DNA from 2 places in the Lactococcus sp. UBA7128 genome. Region 2 is predicted to be linked to the other one. Evidence: riboswitches for the same ligand, from Rfam matches in the RefSeq annotation. Region 2 holds a riboswitch; the other holds the start of a gene.
What was found. A riboswitch is a leader RNA that binds a small molecule or an ion and turns the genes downstream of it on or off. The one in region 2 is predicted to bind lysine.
Positions count from the first base shown of each region.

Region 1: linked by a shared signal. The riboswitch ahead of B4H39_RS08230 (ABC transporter permease subunit) and the one ahead of B4H39_RS08975 (amino acid permease) in region 2 are both predicted to bind lysine.

Region 1 is NZ_DKXK01000076.1:4,730-21,291, reverse strand. It holds gene aroC (chorismate synthase) at 1-287, opposite strand, end outside; gene B4H39_RS08285 (DUF1054 domain-containing protein) at 289-879, opposite strand; gene B4H39_RS08280 (DMT family transporter) at 886-1,812, opposite strand; gene aroB (3-dehydroquinate synthase) at 1,954-3,036, opposite strand; gene aroE (shikimate dehydrogenase) at 3,020-3,886, opposite strand; gene B4H39_RS08265 (VTT domain-containing protein) at 3,973-4,629, opposite strand; gene B4H39_RS08260 (ABC transporter substrate-binding protein/permease) at 4,866-7,010, shown strand; gene B4H39_RS08255 (amino acid ABC transporter ATP-binding protein) at 7,024-7,761, shown strand; gene B4H39_RS08250 (cell division protein FtsQ/DivIB) at 7,938-8,972, opposite strand; gene murG (undecaprenyldiphospho-muramoylpentapeptide beta-N-acetylglucosaminyltransferase) at 8,965-10,065, opposite strand; gene murD (UDP-N-acetylmuramoyl-L-alanine--D-glutamate ligase) at 10,067-11,428, opposite strand; gene B4H39_RS08235 (amino acid ABC transporter ATP-binding protein) at 11,553-12,290, opposite strand; gene B4H39_RS08230 (ABC transporter permease subunit) at 12,291-13,862, opposite strand; lysine riboswitch at 14,069-14,236, opposite strand; gene B4H39_RS08225 (HAMP domain-containing histidine kinase) at 14,379-15,869, opposite strand; gene B4H39_RS08220 (response regulator transcription factor) at 15,957-16,562, opposite strand, start outside.
Region 2 is NZ_DKXK01000082.1:168-5,703, reverse strand. It holds partial or broken gene B4H39_RS08980 (hypothetical protein) at 1-425, shown strand, start outside; gene B4H39_RS08975 (amino acid permease) at 513-1,976, opposite strand; lysine riboswitch at 2,053-2,240, opposite strand; gene B4H39_RS08970 (hypothetical protein) at 2,432-2,644, shown strand; gene rpsF (30S ribosomal protein S6) at 3,029-3,322, shown strand; gene B4H39_RS08960 (single-stranded DNA-binding protein) at 3,360-3,851, shown strand; gene rpsR (30S ribosomal protein S18) at 3,987-4,232, shown strand; gene B4H39_RS08950 (metallophosphoesterase) at 4,749-5,516, shown strand.

The DNA of each region.
Region 1 (16,562 bases), on a different contig from region 2:
GATGCGTCAACCGCTCCAGAAGCCATAATTTCTGTCCAATGTGAGAAATCACGATTGCTTACATTGAGCGTGAGCGGACTTCCTAAAGTTTTTCCGTGTCGAAGACCACTCGTAATTTCAACTTGATCATTCTCAATCTTCATACGTCCGCCCCGTCCATAGCCACCTTGACGACGTTTGAGTTCAATATTGATATCCTCAGCTTGCAGAGGAAGTCCTGCAGGAAGCCCTTCAATAATGGCTGTCAATCGCGGACCATGTGACTCTCCGGCTGTAAAAAAACGCATGTTATTCCTCCATCAATCCTTTGTATATGGGAAGTAGAAGGTCAACAGTTTCAAGCATTTCTTGCAAGATTACTTCGTCTTGCTTCCCATCAAAACGAGAAGCTTCCCAAACTTTCCCTATTTCTAACTCTGCTTTTTTTACCTTTTTCAAACGTGTGATCAGTTCTGAAAAATGGCTGGTTTCATAAAAGTTCGGCTGCGTATGATCCTTTGAAAGAACAAAACCGGCTGGCAAAGCGCCAAATTGAGTTAATTTATCAGCATAGTCTTGCTGACCTTTCGGTTGATCAATGATGGAAAGGTAAATAAACACATAGTCTTTCCAAATGCCTAGCTGAAAATGCGGTTCCATCTTATATCCTCGCTTTTGTCGACCGATGGCTGACCACGTATTTTCTGGAGCATGGCTGGTGCGGCGTCGATGCTGAGCAATGTGCAGATAAAAATCCTGCTCTGGAAAAGCTTGACTGATTCTTTCTTTCAAGACCTCACCTATCTCCATAAAAACAGGTTGAATCTCCGAGCGCACAGCTTGCATACGCGCATCCAGACCTTCAATATCAAATACTTCAAATGATTTTTTTCTAAACATATGACCTCACAAAAATTTTATACAAACAATACCCACCAGCATGAGCCCAAGACCAACAACTTGTATCATGCGTATCGGATAGGTACCTGAACGCCACCAACCGAACTGTTGGACCAACATTGACCCAAGGATTTGTCCTAAAAGAGCCATCATGATACTGAGCCCCGCGCCCATCTTTGGCACGGCCAAAACCGAACCTAAAACGAAGAAAGCCCCCCAAATGCCGCCTAACATGTTCCATTTTTTTATCTGTCTTAACTCTACTTTAGTGATAAGGCGCCGCTCAATCAGCAAAGTAACAAGAAGAATAGCGATTAAACCGATAAAAAAGGAGATAAAAGAAGCTTGAATAGGCCTCTGCAACAAAAGGCCCAAGTGTCCATTAATCGCTTGCTGAATTGCCATAAATGAACCGGATATAATTGCCCAGAGTCGCCAAGGCAACAAGTTAGGTCTCGGTTCGGACTGGTTTGAGTTGTCCTTTAGACTCGGGAGGACTACAGCAATCAGGAGACCTAATATTGTAATAAGAACTCCCAAAACACGCATCACACTCATAGGAATATGGACTGCGTAAAACCAGCCAAAGCTGTCAATAATAACACCTGTCACTACCTGCCCCAAAATAGGGAAAATAACGGTCTGCACAGCGCCTAATCTTGGAAAAAGGAAAACATTAGACGTGACATAGACAGGACCAAGTAAGCCACCAATCCATATCCAGACTGGATGAGACTGGATAAATTCGGCAGACGGAAACAAGTTCCCCGTTAAAAGCAATGAGGTTGTACCTAAGAAAACAACCCCAATAATTTGAGAAATTGTCGATGCCCAAAATGGGGAATTAACATTTTTGCGAAGTTCGGCGTTAATCGGGTTTTGGTTTGCTAGTAAAAAACCCGCAAAAAGTGCTATTCCAAGATAGACAAACATTATAATTTTTTGATTATTTTCTCCATTGTATTCTTATTTATGAGAAACAAGCAGTCTTTATAAGCCCTGTTTCCAAAATCTTGGCGAAAGATGAGCCTGTATTAACTCTTTTAGTCAATCTTCATCAACAATGCCCACTCTTCAGAGACTGTCACTGCCTCCTACCTTTAGGTACTCTCGCATTTCTTCTAGGCTTATTTCATGGATTGTGGCACGTCCAATTTCTGGCACAAGTATTGTCTTTATTCTATTGCCCCGTGCCTTCTTGTCATGCACGACTATGTCAAACAAAGCCGTTTCATCCCAAGGCTGATAAGTTTGAGGAAGTTGAAACTTTTGCAGCATTTCTCTGATTTTTTCTGTCATCCCTTTGGGCATAAGCCCTTTACTTTCCGCAACCTTGCTGATTTGGACCATGCCAATAGCAACAGCTTCACCGTGCATAACTTGACCATAGCCCGCCCAAGTTTCTACAGCATGGCCAATGGTGTGACCAAAATTCAAATATAGCCGCGTTCCTTGGTCAAATTGGTCTTCCACTACAAGTTTTCGCTTTACTTCACAGGCTGCATGAATAAAGTATTCTGCTTCCTGTAATAATTCTTGAGCATTTTTCAACTTGGATAGACGTTGCCACAGCTCCTTATCTGCGATAAGGGCACACTTCACAATTTCCCCGATGCCTTCACGGAAGTCTCGAGAGGGTAACGTTTTTAAGACTTCTGGATCAATCAGTACACCACCTGGCTGTGCAAAAGTGCCAATCATGTTTTTCGCATAAGCACTATTCACACCAGTTTTTCCACCAATAGAACTGTCAACTTGTGCGGTCAAGCTGGTGGGGATTTGGAGAAAATGAATTCCCCGCATATAAGTACTGGCAGCAAAAGCAGCCAGATCACCAACAACTCCTCCTCCCAAGGCAATAATGCCGTCTGAACGTGTCAGAGATTGTTCAGCACAAAAGTTCCAAAGTCTTTCTACAGTAGCTAAGTTTTTGTTCGCCTCCCCTGCTGGAAATTCAAAAGTAAAAACCTCAAAACCCTCGCGCTCCAAATGGGTTCTTACCCCAGTACCATAGAACGCATTCACATTATTATCTGTCACGAGGACAATCTTTTGCTTCTCCCAAAGACTGCTGACCCAGTTTCCGACAGAGGATAAACTGACTTTTTCGATAAGAATGTCATAAGGATTTCGTGGAAGATCAACTTTTAATCTCATTTTTTTCCTCCAATTCCTGTCCTATCTGCCCAATAGGCATTTTCTTCCCCGTCCATAATTCAAAAGAGGCCGCAGCTTGATGAAGAAGCATTCCCAAGCCATTTTTCGTTTGAACTCCCTGAGCTTCTGCCCATTTCATCAATGGCGTTTCCTGTAGCTTGTAAATCGTATCTACCACTAATAGATGAGAGGGGAGATTAATAGAAGACGAGACGGGCATTGCTTTGTCCAACATACCGACCGGTGTTGCATTAACCAGTAGATCTGCTTCAGTAATTTCATATTGTAGACGTGAGGTATCAGCCAAGTCGAAAACTCTGAGTATACTTTGTGTTTGAGTCGCTAATTCTTCCACGCGTTGCTCCAAGGCCTTGTAAGAACTAGACCGCCTAGCAAAAACAGTAATTTCTCGCATCCCGAGCAGGAAAGCTTGAACAATAATGGCAAGGGCGGCGCCACCACCGCCTATAAGTACCATCTTTTTATCCTTAGGCTCAAAAGTTAGGGCATTAAAAAATCCTATGCCATCTGTATTATGGCCTACCAGCTTCCCGCTATGATTGACAACAGTGTTCACAGCGCCCATCAAGCGTGCTTCCTCCGATAAATCATCTAAAAATTCGATTACCTTATACTTATAAGGCATCGAGATGTTAAGCCCGTACATGTCCAAAGTTCTAACATTATTTACCGTCTGGCCTAAATATTTTTCATCTTTAAGTTCCCAAGCCAGATATGCACCATTTTCGTTCACCAGTTCAAATGCACGATTATGGATAAAGGGTGAGAAACTATGTTTGATAGGATAGGCTAAAACTGCCGCCATCCTCGTGTATCCATTTATCTCCATATTTTACCCGTATCTATTAGTTGTTTTGCCGCATTGATTTTTAATATAAAAAATAGTATTAGATAACTAATACTATTATAACTTATTTATGCTGCTTTGCGCCCTGTGAAAAATCGTTTTGCCACACCAATCATTGCCGGAAGTAAGGATACAGCAACAATAGTTAACATGACCAACTCAAAATTTTTCTTAATAAATGGAACTTGTCCAAAAAGGAAACCAGCACCTAGAGCAACAATCACCCAAGCAAAACCACCTAAAAAATTATAGAGGACGAACTTTTTATGCGGCATACGACTGGTTCCTGCTGTAAAGGGAACTACTGTACGAATGATAGGCATAAAACGCCCAAGGAAGATCGCCCAAGACCCCCATTTCACAAAAAATTGTTCTGCTTCTTCAATATATTCTGGTTTTAAAAATTTGGATAAACTTTTGTGTTTAGGGATGACATCTCCAAACCTGCGCCCAATTTCATAGTTAAGAAGATTTGCGAGAAAAGCCAAAGTCCCCATCGTTATAATTAGAAAGGGCATTGATAATTTATTTGGATATAAGGCTGCCATAGAGCCGACAAAAAAGAGAATTGAATCACCTGGTAGAAACGGAAAAATTACTAATCCTGTTTCGATGAAGATAATGGCACCTAAAAGTACATAGACCCAGATGTGGGCGCCTGGCGTATTCAAGAAACTGGAAATCCAATCGTTGAAAAAGCCAAAGATTGAAAGTGTGACAAACATGTTTTAGTTCTTCTTTCTGTTAAAGTGTTGCTGCATTTTTAATTTTACACTAAATAATTCCCTTTATCAAATTCTTCCTTTGTGTATTTTTGTAGAAAAAATTATAAATTCATTTCTCAAGTTTTTTACATGTCATGTTTTATGACACGGATTATTTTTTTCAAGGCTATTTTGTGGTATACTGGCATGTATATGATTTGTTTATATAATTAATGAAACTTAGGAGAAATAATGAAATGAAGAAATTATTCTTTACATTATCTTTAATATTCGCCACGCTTACTGGAATGTCCTTCGTAACTGCTGATAACGTCAGCGCTCAAGAAACCGTGCGTGTCGCAAGTGATAATGCTTATGCCCCTTTTGAATTTCAAGATTCAAATAAAAACTGGGTAGGTATCGATGTAGATATCATGAAAGAAGTTGCAAAGATCAATGACTGGAAGCTTGAAATGACCTTCCCCGGCTTTGATGCTGCTCTTCAAAACTTAAAAGCTGGAAAAGCCGATGCCGTTATTGCAGGGATGTCAATCACTGACGAACGTAAGAAAATTTTTGATTTTTCTGAGCCTTACTATACCTCAGCTATTACTTTGGCTACAACAAAAGCTTCTACGCTTAAGAGCTATGATGAACTTAAGGGCAAAGCTGTTGGTGCTAAAAAAGGGACAGCTGCTTATGATTGGTTGCTAAAAAATCAAGATAAATACGGCTATTCCATTAAGACTTATCCTGATGGGGTGCGCATGTTTGCATCACTAGCTTCAGGGAATATCGTCGGCGCCATGGATGAAGCTCCTGTCATTTCTTATGCCATCAGTCAAGGTCAAGACCTGGCCATCAAACTCCCCTCTTTTTCACTTCCAGGAGGTTACGGTTTTGCCGTGATGAAAGGTGAAAATTCTAAATTAATTGATGGCTTCAATAAGGCTCTCACTCAAATGAAAGCCAATGGCGATTATGATAAAATCGTTCAAAAATACACAAGTGGTAAAAAAGCTATACCTAAAAAAGATGTTTATACTATTGCTTCTGACAATAGTTTCGCCCCTTTTGAATTCCAAAATACGGATAAAAAATTCACCGGGATTGACGTTGACTTGCTTAACGCAATTGCTGAACAACAAGGGTTTAAAATTAAATGGAACCACGTTGGTTTCCAACCTGCCGTAGATGCTGTCCAAGCTGGACATGCAGATGCAATGATGGCTGGTATGTCTATTACTGACGCACGCAAAAAAGTCTTTGACTTTGGCGATCCTTACTTTGACTCTAATCTGACTCTCGCTGTTTCTAAGTCTAACGATGACATTAAAACATGGGAAGATTTAAAGGGGAAACAGGTAGGTGCCAAAAATGGTACAGCTTCTTATGACTACCTAACTAAAAATGAAAGCAAGTACGGTTATACTTTAAAAACCTTTACTGATGCAACTTCAATGTATTCTTCATTGAAGAACGGTTCAATACAGGCCTTTATGGATGACGAACCCGTGGTTAAATATGCCATCAAGCAAGGGCAGGAATTTAAAACACCTTTTGAAGGTATCCCAACTGGTCAATATGGCTTTGCCGTGAAAAAAGGAACAAATCCTGAATTGATTGAAATGTTTAACAATGGTCTAGCTTCACTGCGTGCTAGCGGAAAATACCAAGAAATCCTTGACAAATATCTGACTTCAAAAGCAGAGACAGCATCTGAATCAGATACAGAAAGCACGATGTTTGGCATCTTGAAAAACAACTGGAAACAGCTGGCAAAAGGACTCTGGATTACGATTCAACTTGCTTTAGTTTCATTTGTCCTGGCTATGATTGTCGGTATCATCTTTGGACTTTTCTCAGCTAGTCCTTCATCAGTTTTGCGTACGATTTCACGCATTTACGTTGACCTTAACCGTTCTATTCCTCTCTTAGTGTTGACTATCTTCATTTTCTATGGTATTCCAAACATGTTACAACTCCTTACAGGTCATCAAAGTCCTCTGAACGAGTTCACTGCCGGTGTTATTGCCTTAACGCTTAATGAATCAGCCTATATCGCTGAAATCGTTCGCGGTGGTATTGCTGCTGTTCCAGCTGGACAAATGGAAGCCAGTCGCTCACTAGGAATTCCTTATGTGAAGACAATGCAAAAAGTAATCTTGCCACAAGCTGTCAAGATTACAATTCCGAGCTTGATTAACCAATTTATTATCACGCTTAAAGATACAACCTTAGTATCTGTTATCGGATTGGTTGAGCTCTTACAAGCTGGTCAAATCATCGTTGCACGTAACTTCCAAGCTTTCCGTGTTTATGGTTTGATTGGTTTGATATACATGATTGTTCTGCTTCTTTTGATGTGGGCTGGACGTCGCATTGAACAAAAAATGAAATAAGGAGATTAAAGATATGTCTGTACAAATCGAAGTCACTGATCTTCACAAAACATATGGTAAAAACGAGGTCCTCAAAGGTATCTCGGCAAAGTTCAACAAGGGGGACGTTGTCTGTATCATAGGACCCTCAGGTTCTGGTAAATCAACCTTCCTCCGTACATTGAACGGCTTAGAAGGCGCCACCAGTGGTGATGTCATTATCAACGGCTACAACCTCACGGATAAAAACACAGATATCAACTTGGTTCGCCAACATGTCGGAATGGTTTTCCAGCATTTCAACCTTTTCCCTAACATGACTGTTTTGGAAAATATCATGTATGCGCCTGTTGAGCTTAAGAAACTAACAAAAGAAGAGGCCAAAGAAAAAGCACTTCATTTGCTTGAAGCGGTTGGGCTAGAAGAGAAGAAAGATACCATGCCTGAGATGCTCTCAGGTGGGCAAAAACAGCGTGTTGCTATCGCTCGTGCCTTGGCTATGGATCCTGATGTTATGCTCTTTGATGAGCCAACTTCCGCCTTGGACCCTGAAATGGTTGGTGATGTTCTTGACCTCATGCGCCGTATCGCTGACGATGGTATGACAATGCTTATTGTGACACATGAAATGGGATTTGCACGCAAAGTTGCCAACCGTGTCATGTTCACAGATTCTGGTGTTATCCTTGAAGACGGTAAGCCAGAAGACATCTTTGACAATCCACAGCACCCACGTTTACAAGACTTCTTGTCAAAAGTCTTGAACGCTTAAAAGTAAAAACGGTTTTCGTTTTAAAAGAAAACCGTTTTTCTTTTACTTTAAGATACTATAAAAATATTGAACCAAATGACTTAAAAACAAAAAAGCTTAATCACGTGCATATGAATGCTGTGGTTAAGCTTTTTTCGGCTTTGCCTGAAATCAATCTTTTCTATTTTTGCTCCAGACTATTGAGTTGTCGTTTCAGCAGTATCTTCTGAGTCCTTTTTCTCACCCTCAGGATTTTTCAAATCATTGAGATACTCTTCCTTAGATTTCGCGTATATCCCAGCCTCCATATCAATCACTTGGGGAGGGGTAAGCTGACTAGCAACGCTTGGATAGTAAGGCATCTTTTCTGCTATTTGGCTCAAGGAAACACGTACCTGGTTGCCGTCAGACATCTCTAAGGCAAGGAAATCACTTGTTGCTTTAGTCGGTGCTTTGCTTACCGTAGTAATAAGGCTGCGAATTTCAGGTTTCAATTTCATATAAGCGGTAACAAATTTTTCTACCTCTTGATCTGAAAAACTTTTAAGTAAAGGATGGTTTGAAAGTTTATCCCCTGGAATCTCTTCATCTCTCAGAATATAGCCACTTTCTAAAACTTGATAGTTCTTTCCTTTCTGTTCAACATAAGCCACTGTCTGAAACTCAGTGACCTTAGCTTCAACATGATTAGGAAAAGTAACTTGTATCTCTACTGCTTTCACACGTGGGAATTTTTGGACAATACTGTTCTCAATCCCTCGTCGATTTCTAATCACACCGTAAATTCTATCTCTTGGTTTTAAATTCGAGGCTTCTACTATTGCTTCAAAAGATTCGTGCTGATTTCCAGACACAGTAAACTTACCAATCTTACTTATCGGTGATACAGCATAAACAGAAACAATGAAAAGTAAGACAGCCACTAATAGCAAGGGCCACATTTTTTTAAAGACTTCAAAGCTGCCTTCAAAGTAAGAGGGTTTCGTTTCTTCCTCTTCAGCGATCTCAGAAAACTCTTCTGAGTGAGTCATTACTGATTCTTCCCCGTCTTCAATATACTGGCTCTCTGAATCTTGACCTATATCTTCTTGATTTTTAGCCGTATCGTCTTCTTTATTCTTCAAAAACTTCCGTTTTTTAGGCTCCTCAGACTTCTCTTGATTTTCAGCAGCCTTACGGCGCTGATATTCCAGATGTTTCTTTTGCCAAGGCGTAAGGTTTTCTTCACTCATTATTTTTAATTTCTTTCACAAGTTGATAAAGTCGGTCGCTTGCATCAGGAACTCCTGCTTTTTTACTGGCTTCCGACATGGCTTGATAGAGACTTTCATCAGAAAATATTTCCGAAATGCTTTCCAGCATTTTTTCAGCCGTAAGCTCTGCATCTCTGATCATCTTGGCAGCCCCAATGTCAACAAGTGCCTGAGCATTTTTCGTTTGATGGTCTGCCGTTACATTTGGACTCGGCACAAAGATGGTTGGAAGACCAAGTGCTGTAATTTCCGCAATCGTCGTTGCTCCTGCACGGCATAAAATTAAATCTGATGACGCCAGCACTTCAAGCATGTTTGAAATGTAAGGACGAATCGCAATATTTGCACTTTCCTTATATTTAGCAAATTCTGCATAATCTTCATCGTAGTAAATCTGTCCTGAAGCGTACACAAGCTGATAATCTTTTTCTGCAAACTTAGGAAGGGCGGCTTTCACAGCTTCATTGATGGTTTGTGCACCACGTGAACCTCCAAAAATCACCACTGTTTTTTTATCCTTTTTGAGCTCATACTCTGTTTCCAAAATATCTGTTGCTTCTAAACTGGCAACTTCTTGCGCACGAGGATTACCAGTAAAAACTGTTTTTTCCCTCGGAAAGTAGGGTTTTGCCGCTTCAAATGCCACAGCAACCTTATCCACATACTTGCTTAAAAACTTATTTGTTATTCCTGGAATAGAATTTTGTTCATGCACAAGTGTTGGAATCTTAAGCTTGGCTGCTGCATAAAGAACAGGACCTGCGACATATCCTCCTGTACCAATCACCACATCTGGTTCAAAGTCTTTAATAATCTTCTTAGCGTCTGAGGTGGACTTCAAAAATTTATAAAGGGTCTTAAAGTTGCTAAAGGAAAAGCTACGGCGGAAACCTTGTATATCTACTGTTTTAAAGTCGATGCCAGCCGCAGGTACAATTTTGCTTTCTAATCCCCGTTCTGTCCCAACATAGAGGACATCGGATTCTGGCTCAATCGTTTTTAGATGATTGATGAAAGCCAAAGCTGGATAGATATGCCCGCCTGTACCGCCTCCAGTTACAATAATTCTCATCTTATTTCAGTTCACCTTTCAATTCTTCAAAGGCTTTGATAAACATGTCGCCACGTTCTTCAAAGGTCTTGTATTGATCCCAGCTGGCACTAGCAGGACTAAGCAAAATCGTGTCACCGGCTGTTGACTTTTCAAAAACTTCTTTAAGTGCCGTGGCAACATTTTCACTGGGGACTGTCGGGATGTGTAACTGATCCGCAAGCTTTTGAAGTTTGGGAGCAGTTTCTCCAAACACAGCCATTCCTTTAAGGCCAGAAACAGCAGACAGCAACTCATCAAAGTCATTTCCCCTATCTAGTCCGCCTGCTAAAAGCCACAGCTTACTGTTCTCAAAACCAGAGAGTGCTCTTTTTGTTGCCAAGATGTTTGTAGCCTTACTGTCATTATAAACTTTCCGTCCAGAAATTTCGCCCAAGTATTGCAAGCGGTGCTTGACACCAGAAAAGCTTGTTAATACTCTAATAATGGCTTGATTTTCAACACCTGACAGTTTTGCAACAGCTATTGCTGCTAGAGCATTTTCTAGATTATGTTCTCCTGGTAAGGCCAGTGCTGCGGTTTCCATAATAAATTCATCCCGAAAATACAGTTTGCCTTCTAAAGAATAGGCACCATCGACTTGCTGTTCAGTAGCAAAAGCTACGACTTGAGCTGCAGTATGCGCTGCTAAAGCACGGCACTTCTCTTGATTAAAGTTAAGCACCAAGTATTCATCAGCAGTCAAGTTTTCTTGAATGCGCCATTTGGCTGCTTCATAGGCTTCCTGCGAACCATGATAATCTAAATGTGACGAGAAGATATTTGTAATCAGAGCAATCTTTGGCTTAAAGTCAATAGTCCCCATGAGTTGGAAACTTGAAAGCTCCATGACAAGAGTATCTTTTTCAGTAGCTGTAGCAGCCACTTCCGAAGCAGGGAAGCCAATGTTTCCTGCTAATTTTGCTGACCGACCATCAGCATTTAAAATCTCCGCGATGAGTGTCGTTGTCGTTGTTTTTCCATTTGTACCTGTAATACCGATAATGGGAGCCTCAGAGACGAGGTAAGCCAGCTCAACTTCTGTTAGGACAGGAATTTTTTTAGCTAAAGCTCGTTTAACCATTGGATTATCGTAGCGAATGCCTGGGTTTTTTACCATATAAGCAAAACCTTCGTCCAAAAGTTCAAGAGGATGATTCCCACAAATGACTTGGATGCCTTCTTTCAGCAAGGCTTTGGCTGCTGGATTTTCATCAAAAGCTTTTCCATCATTTACAGTAACTAAAGCTCCCAATGAATAAAGCAAGCGTGCAGCAGCTTCTCCAGACCTTGCCAATCCAAGGATAAGCACTTTTTTTTGTTCAAAAGTTGTGATTTTTTTCATTGTCCCTATTCTTTCTACGTCCCTCTATTTTACCGCTATTTGCCCATTTTTTCAATATAGAGTTTACATTACACTGGTGACAATAAAAAAAAGCAGAAAGCATTTTTGCTTTTCTGCTTTTTGTTCAAGTACGTAGGAAACGTGAGAGGAAAGCTTTTGTGCGTTCTTCTTTTGGCGAACCAAAGATTTCTTCAGGACTGCCTTCTTCAGCAATGACTCCCTTATCCATGAAGATTACACGATCACTCACATCACGCGCAAACTCCATCTCATGGGTGACGATAACCATGGTAAGACCTGTTTCAGCTAAACCTTGCATGGTTTGCAAAACTTCGCCAACCATTTCAGGGTCTAGAGCTGATGTCGGTTCATCAAAAAGAATGACATCAGGATTCATTGAAATCGCACGTGCGATAGCAACACGTTGCTTTTGTCCACCTGAGAGTTGTGCAGGTTTAGCATTCGCAAATCTAGCCATCCCCACTTTTTCTAGATTTTCCAAAGCAATCTTTCTTGCTTCCTCTTGGCTTTTTTTCAATACAGTGACCTGCCCAGCCATAACATTTTCAATAACATTCATGTTGTTAAAGAGGTTAAAGCTTTGGAAAACCATGCCCAAATGTGTACGATACTGAGGAATGTCAAAGCCTTTTTCGAGAACATTTTCTCCCTTATAAATGATTTCACCACCGCTAGGCTTTTCTAGTAAATTAATTGAGCGAAGCAGGGTTGACTTACCACTTCCTGATGAACCAATGATAGAAATAACTTCGCCTGTATTAACGGTCAAATGGATGTCTTTTAAGACTTCATTGTCTCCGAATGATTTTTTTAAGTGATTGATTTCTAAAATAGCTGTCATTTAGGCCTCCCCCAATTCTTGGACTTGCATCTGGTTTTGGATTGGAACATAAGCATCTGGCCCATCCATTTTTCTTTCTATAAAACGGAGAATACGTGTTACTGTGAAAGTAAGAACAAAATAAATTGCGCAAATCACAGCAAACGTTTGGAAATACATAAAGTTTTGCTGTGCCACTGTAGTCCCTTGGAAAAAGAGTTCCGTTACTGAAATCACAGACAAGACGGATGTGTCTTTAATGTTAATCACAAACTCATTACCTGTTGCAGGAAGGATATTTCGTAAAACCTGTGGCAAGACAACTTTACGCATTGTTTGCCCGTGTGTCATTCCAAGAGCCTGTGCTGCTTCAAATTGTCCTTTATCTACAGAGAAGATTCCTCCACGAACAATTTCTGACATATAAGCCCCTGTGTTAATCGATACAATAATCAAAGCTGCCACAGTACGGTCCAAGCTAATTCCAAATGCCAGAGCAGAGCCATAATAAAGGACCATTGCTTGAACAATCATCGGTGTCCCACGGAAAATCTCGATATATGCTGAGATAATCCAGCCAAACACTTTATATAAGAAAGCTAAAAACTTATTACTGATTTCAGGAATTGTACGGTATACACCAATAAGAAGCCCTAAAATGGTACCAATAATCGTACTGATAAGTGAGATAAACAATGTCATCCCTGTACCATTAAGGAACTGTTTCCCATTGTCTTTCACAATGCCAATAATCTGGTCATACCAAGTTCCTTGTGTTTTTGCTTCTGGCTGCGCAGCAATCATCTCATCCATCAGCTCTTTTTGATCCTGCACTGAGAAACCTGTTAAAAAGCTATTGATTGCTGCTAAATTAGGGTCATTTTTACGGACACCAACCGCTACTGTCGTATCCTCTGAGTTCGTTACGAAACCTTGACCTTCCCCAAATTCAATCATTTTAAAGTCAGGATTTGCTTTTTCTGCCGTAATCCCCTCAGGTCGCTCTGCAACATAACCATCAATGGCCCCACTCTGCAAGGCAACTCGCATGCTTGAAAAGTCCTTCATGGCTGTTTGTTTATTTACATTCTCGATCTGATCAATCATGTTGTAGTGGAAAGTTCCGAGCTGAGCGGTAATTTTTGCTCCTGAGAAATCAGCCAAACTTGAAGCTTGGGCAAACGCTCCGCCACTTTTTACCATCATAACAAGATTCGACGTATAGTAAGGCTCTGAGAAGTCAATCTGTTCTTTACGCTCTGCTGTAGGAGACATCCCTGCGATAATGGCATCAATTTTTCCTGACTTAAGAGCGGGAAGTAAGCCATCCCAGCTGGACTTTACAATGACCAGCTCTTTATTCAATTTATCCGCAATTTTTTTCGCAACTTGTACATCATAGCCGTTGGCCCATTGTCCATCTACACCCTCGATAGGAACTGCACCGTTGCTTTGGTCATACTGTGTCCAGTTAAAGGGGGCATATGCTGCCTCCATCCCCACACGGAACTCCTCTGCACTAACCTTTGAGTTTCCAATAAATAATACCGTAAACAACGTCAAGGCAATTAATAATAGGTTTTTCCTTTTCATAACACTCTCTCTTTCATATTTTACAAAATCAATATAATGTAAAGATCACGGATAGGCGCTTTGCCTTCTCCCAATGAGACATGCGGGAAATTAACCTAGAAATGCCCCTATCATTGTATTCGAATATACGATGACAGTAGTAATAAACATAAAAAGCAACCTTCACATAAGGAGGTTGCTAAACGTTGAATATGACGCATTTATCAATAACGAATAGCACTCCGCAAAACTGCGACAGTTCAGCAAGTATCCCTTGCTGCCCCAACAAATCTACTTGGACGAGTAGATTCATTTCGGCAATGTCTCCTCCATTTTACTTCAACGCTTGTCCAGCTCAGTAAAACTTCCTATTCATTGCGACCTCTATCATTTTATTTGTATTTTGTACTCTAAATCTTAACCTTTTTTCAGATGAATGTCAACAATTTACTCGAATCATCAAACAAGTCAAATTAATTATAAGGAAATTAAAAAGTCTGTCGACAGCTTCTTTAAGGCATCTACAGACTTTTATGTTTATTTAATTTTTGGAATTTTCAGCGTGAATTTAGAACCTTCACCCAAAACAGAGGTAACACTAATCTCTCCCTCATAGTTTTCCACAAGGCGATTAATAATAGATAGTCCAAGACCTGTACCACCTATATCACGATTTCGGGCTTTATCTGCACGGAAGAAACGCTCGAAAACATGTTTCAGGTCATCTTCACTGATTCCATAACCCCTGTCTTCAACAGTCGTAATAATATAATCTTCGTCTTCTGCAAGATGAAGATTGACTTCTTGGCGATCTTTTGGCGAATATTTTATCGCATTATCGATCAGAATTTTCAAACCTTGCTCATAGTGATTAGGATAAATATGGGCCAAACTGTCCGGACTTAAATCGTTTTTCACAGACATTTTTAAGTCGGGATGAATAAGTAAAAAGTTTTTCATCAGAAAATTCGAAACTTCCGTTGGGTCACAGATTAAGTCCTCATCTTGAAAATCAATGCTCTCCAAACGAGCTAAGGCGAGCATCTCTTCAAGCATTGTCCGCATTGTTTTTACTTCTTCAATACTCGCAATCAGTGATTCGTCAAGTACCTCAGGATCATTTTTCCCCCAACGATTCAACAGGTTCAAATGTCCGTCAAGTACTGCCAGAGGCGTTCTTAACTCATGACTCACGTCAGAAACGAAACGCTTCTGCTGATCCACATAATCGTTGAGTTTTATCATCATGTCATTATATACCGTAGCCAGCTCTTCAATCTCATCCCCCGTTTGAATAAGAACAGGTTTGAAATCCATGCTTAAATTGTTTGCTCTGGTCGTAATAGCATCGTGTAAGCGTTCGAGCGGTTTGATGTAACGACTGGCCATGAAATAACCCACAAACTGAGCGATAAAGAGGGCGATAATTTCCAAAATAATAAGAGCAATAAGAAGTTTCGTACGTACGCTGTAATAATAACTCATATCGTAGAAGGCCTGAACATAACCGATCAATTCCCCTGTCTTGCTCGAAAATACAGGTCGTTCAGCTAAATAGCCAGAATAATCACCAAATGTGCGTATAGCAACACTCGAATCTCCCACATCTTTTCTCAAAGGAAAATTATAGGCCCGTGTAGAGTAGATGAGTTGTTCATTCACATCAAAGACGTAAAAAGACTTTCGCGAACCAATCATGCTCCCTAAAGTTTCAAGTTCATTTTCTCGCCACTGCTTTGAAGCGGTATAGTCTTGTCCATAACCCAAGTAATCAAAGAGGTTTTCCTCTGTAAGCTCATTTTCAGAGCGTGCCAAACGCTGCTCCACGTTATCCAAGGCTTGCAGCATGTCACCTTTTTCAGCATTAATAAAAGTGGTTATTGTGAGTTGATAAATCAGTACTGTAAAAATAGTGAAAGTGATGAAACAGAAAATTGTATTTGCAAAAGCCCAGCGCAGCATGATACTGCGCTTTCGCTCTGGAAGACTTTCTGTTTTCTCTCTTTTCGCATCAAAAAATTTTATCATGTCGCATTTTTCTATTTCTTTTAGATGACATAAAAGGAACAAATCTAGTGACAAAGCCACTAGAAATTTTCTTATTTATTCGCTATGTTATTTACGGTCGCGCATGACGTAGCCCATACCACGGACAGTTTGGATATAGCTTTCACGTCCTTCCACATCAATTTTGTTACGCAAGTAACGAATGTAGACGTCAACGACATTTGTTTCAGTGCCTTCATCATAACCCCAGACTTCTGAAACCAAATATTCACGTGTTACGACATCTCCAACATTTTGCATGAGTGTCAAAAGCAAGTCGTACTCACGGCGGGTAAGGTCAATAACTTTTTTACCACGGTGAACAGTGCGGTTGGTTTTGTCAATGACCAAGTCGCGGAATGAAGTGTTGTCTGCTTTATCTGCAGCTTGGATATGGTCTTCACGGCGGAAGAGTGAACGCACACGTGCTAAAAGTTCTTCAATAGCAAATGGTTTTGTGATATAGTCATCAGCTCCAATATCAAGACCTGCGACACGGTCCATTGTTGAGTCACGCGCAGTCATCATGATAATATGCGTATCTTTTTCACGGCGCAAGCGACGTGCTACCTCAAAACCATCAAGTTCTGGCAGCATTAGGTCAAGCAAAATCAAGTCATAATCTTTTGACATTGCTTCTTCAAGTCCTTTGCGACCATTGTCTTGAACAGCAGT
Region 2 (5,536 bases):
ACTCTCTTCATTCAGAAGTGAGAGCCAGAGTTCAGCCTGTAGCTAATAACTTCATAACGGGAAGTGTTCCAGATGATGTTGTTACATTTGATGGTGGTGTGCGATGGATTCCCAATAATCTAGAAGGTGAGGTTGCGGCAGATGTGACAACAATTGTCCAAGGAGCAGGTGGTAGTCCACGTGCGTTTGCACTTTCCTTAGCTGATGTTACACGCCTATCTGGACTTGGACAAGCATTTCCTAACTCCTTGGGACGTACGGCGACGAACAGTAACTCGTGGTGGTTACGGACACCTGGGGCTCCCGGATTTGCTTGGCATGTGAATTTCCAGAGACCAGGACAGTTGTTCGCTAGTAATAATGTATCATTTACCCACCCTGTGCGTGGTATTCGCCCTGCTATAATTATCAATCAATCCAACTAAAGCAGTCAAACTCCAAAACAAAAATCACTCAATAAGGCATCCTTATAAGCCAAGTATTGAGTGATTTTTAGGGTTTTATCTGAGTTTTTAATCAATATCGCGACTCAGGTCAACTTCTTCAAGGGGGATGAGCTTCGTCTTCTTAACAATTTTATAAGAAAAATATAAAACAAGGAAAAGTGGCAGCGCCAAGTAAGTGGTAACAATGTTTTGCACGCTCATCGTGACAGTGGTGATTTGACCGATAACGATGATGATTGAGAGGATTAAGGCAATAATTGGGCCGATGGGGAACCATTTGGCATGATAACCCAACTCAGAAAGATGATGTCCTTGCTTAATAAAAGCACGGCGGAAGCGAAAATGGCAAATCGCAATACCAATCCAAGCCAGAAAGCCAGATAAACCAGAGGCGGCTACGAGGTAGAAGTAAATTTCTGTTCCGAAGATACTGGTCAAGAAAGCTAAAAGACCAATGGCTACAGTGGCTAGGATAGCAAAGATGGGAACACCAGTGCTTGTGTTTGTCTTTGCAAAAATCTTTGGTGCATGTCCTTCCTTAGCCATACCGAAAAGCATACGAGAAGCAGCGTAGAGCCAAGAGTTAGCAGAAGAAATAACAGATGTTAAAATGACAGCATTCATAACAGAAGCGGCAGCAGCTAAACCAGCACGCTCAAACACTAGAGTAAACGGAGAAACGGTAATGTCGTTTTGAGCAGCAGCACGGAGAAGACTAGGGTCTTTATAATAGACTAAAGCTCCAACGACAAAGATAGATAGGAAGTAGAAAATGAGGATACGCCAGAAAACTTGTTTGATTGCTGAAGGTACATTTTTTTCAGGATTTTCAGATTCACCAGCTGCAATACCAACGATTTCGGTACCTTGGAAAGAGAAACCTGCAATCATGAAGACGGCAATCATTCCTCCGATACCGCCAACAAACCCGTGATTTCCTCCAGCAGAAAGGTTACGTGCCACATCGGGTTTATAACTCATAATCCCGAAAATTGTTGCGAGACCAATCACGATAAAGGCAATAACGGCAACAACTTTAACCGTAGCCATCCAAAACTCTGCTTCACCGTAAGCCTTGGCAGAAATCAAGTTGACCAATAGGATAAGACCAATAACTATGGTAGACCAAATCCATGTAGGGACATGTGGCAACCAGAATTGCATAATTACACCGACTGTAGCAGCCTCAACAGCCACAGTGATTGCTGAGTTGAACCAGTAGTTCCAGCCCATGGCAAAGCCGAAAGCCTCATCAACATAACGGTCAGCAAAGGAAGCAAAGGAACCAGATAGTGGCAAGTAAGAAGCCATTTCACCGAGAGAAGTCATCAAGAAGAAAACCATGAGACCTATAGCTCCATAAGCAACAAGGGCGCCAAAAGGACCAGCTTGAGATATTGTGGCTCCTGAAGCAACAAATAACCCCGTACCGATAGTTCCCCCTAAAGCAATCATGGTTAAGTGGCGATGTTTGAGCCCCCGTTTTACTTGTGTGGTTGTCGTGGGTCCGTTGTTTGCAGTATTATCCATTACTTCTCTCCTAAATTTATGAATATTAATACAAAAAAGCAATCCCGAGGGATCACTAAACGTCAGAAAGGATTTTTATCCGAATAGCGCATCGTGTCTATACTAAGAGTCTAGCTAGACTACGACAGTTTAACAAGTATTTCTCGTTAAACCAAGAAAAGGTATTGAGTTTAACTTTTCTTTCGGCAACCGCTCCTGGGTCAAACATCCTAGCTTACTCAAGCTCCGTTCGACTTATTATTGGCTGCGACCTCTATCGTTTATTAAGTATTTATGAATATTTTAGATTAATTTGAGAGGCTTGTCAAGGATAAAGCTGAAAAAAGTGTATAATTATGCAACTTTGCTTGTTGGTTATAAATAATGCGAAGTGTTTGTTTTAGAAACTAAAAAGAGTTATAATAGAAGGTAGATGAGCACGCTTTCATCTGAATTATATCGGGAGGTGGTTTGTTATGGCATTTACCCCAAAATATGTATCTCCAACTTACGCAGGAGAAAAAATTGTACGCGTAACACGCAGCCAAGAAGGAGAAGTAACACACTTATTCCAACGCTTTGATAACCAATGCAAACTGCATTTTATTGTGAAAAAACTTGGCTACTATCAGTCGAAAGAAGGTGAGTACCGCTACATTCCAGCTAATGTGCTCGATGTTGTAGCTTGATAAATAAAGAAAGGTGAAAAATCTTCTGCATGTGCAGAGGGTTGTTTTCTTTTGGTTTCGTTTTAAGATTTCTACGAGAAGGGACACGGAAGTTTCACAAGCTCTGAGAAATTCCCCCTTTTCTTGAATAACTTTTACACTTGAAAGAGTAAAATACCTTCGAAGCGGCTCTTTTTAAGAAAAATGTGCGTACACTACAAGTGCTTCTAAATCAGTGTTTCGAGATAGTTATTATAGTTTTTTAATAAGCCGTGAAATTTCTGTGATAGGAGTGGGGCAGCTTGCAAAAAAACTGCTAATCTGATAGAATATATACTTGTGAGTAAAACTCATAACTTACACAGGCTCCAACCTGTGTCATTAGTCCAAAAGGAGGAAAAATCAATGACAAAATACGAAATTCTTTATATTATTCGTCCGAACATTGAAGAAGAAGCAAAGAAAGCTCTCGTTGAACGTTTCGATAATATCTTGACTGACAACGGTGCTGTGAATCTTGAGTCTAAAGACTGGGAAACACGTAAACTCGCTTACGAAATTCAAGATTTCCGTGAAGGTATCTACCACATCGTAACTCTTGAAGCGTCTACTGATTCAGCGGCTTTGAGCGAATTTGACCGTCTTGCTAAGATTAACGGCGATATTCTTCGTCATATGATCACTAAAGTAGAAGCTTAATTCTGGTTTAGCTGGACAAAATTAAAGGAGAGACATCATGATTAATAATGTTGTTTTGGTTGGACGCCTTGTGCGTGACCCTGAACTACGTTACACACCGCAAAATACTGCGGTTGCTACATTTACGCTTGCTGTTAACCGCCGTTTTAAAAATGCGCAAGGCGAACGTGAAGCTGATTTCATCAACTGTGTCATCTGGCGTCAATTTGCTGAGAACTTGGCAAATTGGGCGAAAAAGGGTGCCTTAATTGGTGTGACAGGTAGCATTCAAGTGCGGAATTATGAGAACAAAGAAGGTCAACGTGTTTACGTGACTGAGGTATTGGCGGATAACTTCCAAATGCTTGAAAGTCGTGCCGTGCGTGAAGGTGGAAGTGGTTCATACAGTGCACCACAACAGCAACAACCGCAAAACAGTACATTTGCTGGAACGAGCACAGCAAGTACTGCGACACCTGATTTTGGTCGTGATGCTGATCCTTTTGGTGGCTCACCGATGGAAATTTCTGATGATGATCTTCCATTTTAATAGTCTGTTGCAGAGGGAGTTAAGGCTCTTCTTTCCAACACGAGTGGGCTGCTAAGCCTCTTATTAGTTTCACAGAACGCTGATAGTACTTTTCTGTGAAACATCATAAAATAATAATATAAGGAGAAACACACTATGGCTTTTCAAAAACGTGGTGGCTTCAAACGCCGTAAAAAAGTTGACTTTATCGCAGCTAACAAAATCGAAGTTGTTGATTACAAAGACACTGAACTATTGAAACGTTTTATCTCAGAACGTGGTAAAATCTTGCCACGTCGCGTAACTGGTACTTCAGCTAAAAACCAACGTAAAGTGGTTACAGCTATCAAACGCGCACGTGTTATGGCTCTTTTGCCATTCGTAGCTTCTGACGAAAACTAAAGATATAAAAAAAGATACCAGAGGGTGTCTTTTTTCGTACTCTAACTTTGATTTTTTGAGTACCATCCCGTATATTATAACGGTTAAGCTCCTCGCTTCCAAAACTTATGTAAGGGTGACTCCACTCAGTCTTGTTTGACTTTATGTTATACTAGAAATGAAAGAAGCCTTTTTGCAAGACGGCTATATGGTTAAGCTGCCAAAGGAATTGCAAAAATTAGCTTTAGTTACAAGTTGAGCTCTTGGGATGAGTAAATAAATATCTGATACAGAAGCATTTCTAAAAAATATTGAATGAGAGTGCGAAGGATTTATACAGTGTGCCAAAGATGTAGCTCCTTTAAAAAACGGTCTTCCCTGCTGAAGAAGAGGTGAGACAAAAGAGAGTTTGAAAAGCACATGATTGGTTGGGCATTAGAAGAATGTTATATATGACTGAACCAGAGCAAGGTTTCCGCGTAATCTCGCAGACCTACAAATGATTAGGAAAAAAGAGAAGTTAAGAAATTAAAAGCAATGATATGGATTATAATTCTACTTTTTAGTTTCCTGTTTTATGGGATTTTGCTTGAACCACACTTTATGCGTGTACGGGAAGTGAAAATCTCAGATAGGAAAGGATTAAAAGTTGCACATTTTACAGATACGCATTTTAACTGGCACACCCGGCCATACCGATTTTATAAATTTTCGAAGCATATAAAGCAGAATCAGCCTGACTTGATTTTGTTTACAGGTGACTTATTTGACAAGGTAAGCTGGGCTCAAAAGCACGAGAGAAATAAAGTTAAAGAAATTCTGGCGGATTTAGATGCTCCTTTGGGGAAATTTGCTATTTTGGGCAATCATGATTTTTCGGAGGAGGGACATCCTAACTACATAAGAAGCTTTCTGGAAGAGTCAGGATTCACAGTACTTACAAATCAGTCTGTACGGGCAGGAGATGTATCATTGACGGGGCTTGCTGACTTGCGCGAAGGTCAGCCAAATTTTGGGATGTTACCTGAGCAAGCGGAGTTTTCCCTTTTAATGATTCATGAGCCGGATACGATTTTACAGGTTGAACATCCGGAACAGTATGATTTGGTAGTTGCAGGGCACAGCCACGGTGGTCAAATCCGTCTTGGAAATTTTCGTTTGCGTAATGATGGCTCTAAAGCTTATGACTCTGGTTTATATGACTTAGGGGGAAACACGAAACTCTTTGTCAATGCAGGAATAGGCTTGACTTTTTTACCTATAAGGTTTGGTGTACCTCCAGAGATAGTGTATTATGAGATTTAAGAAAAAACGTCCAAAGGTGC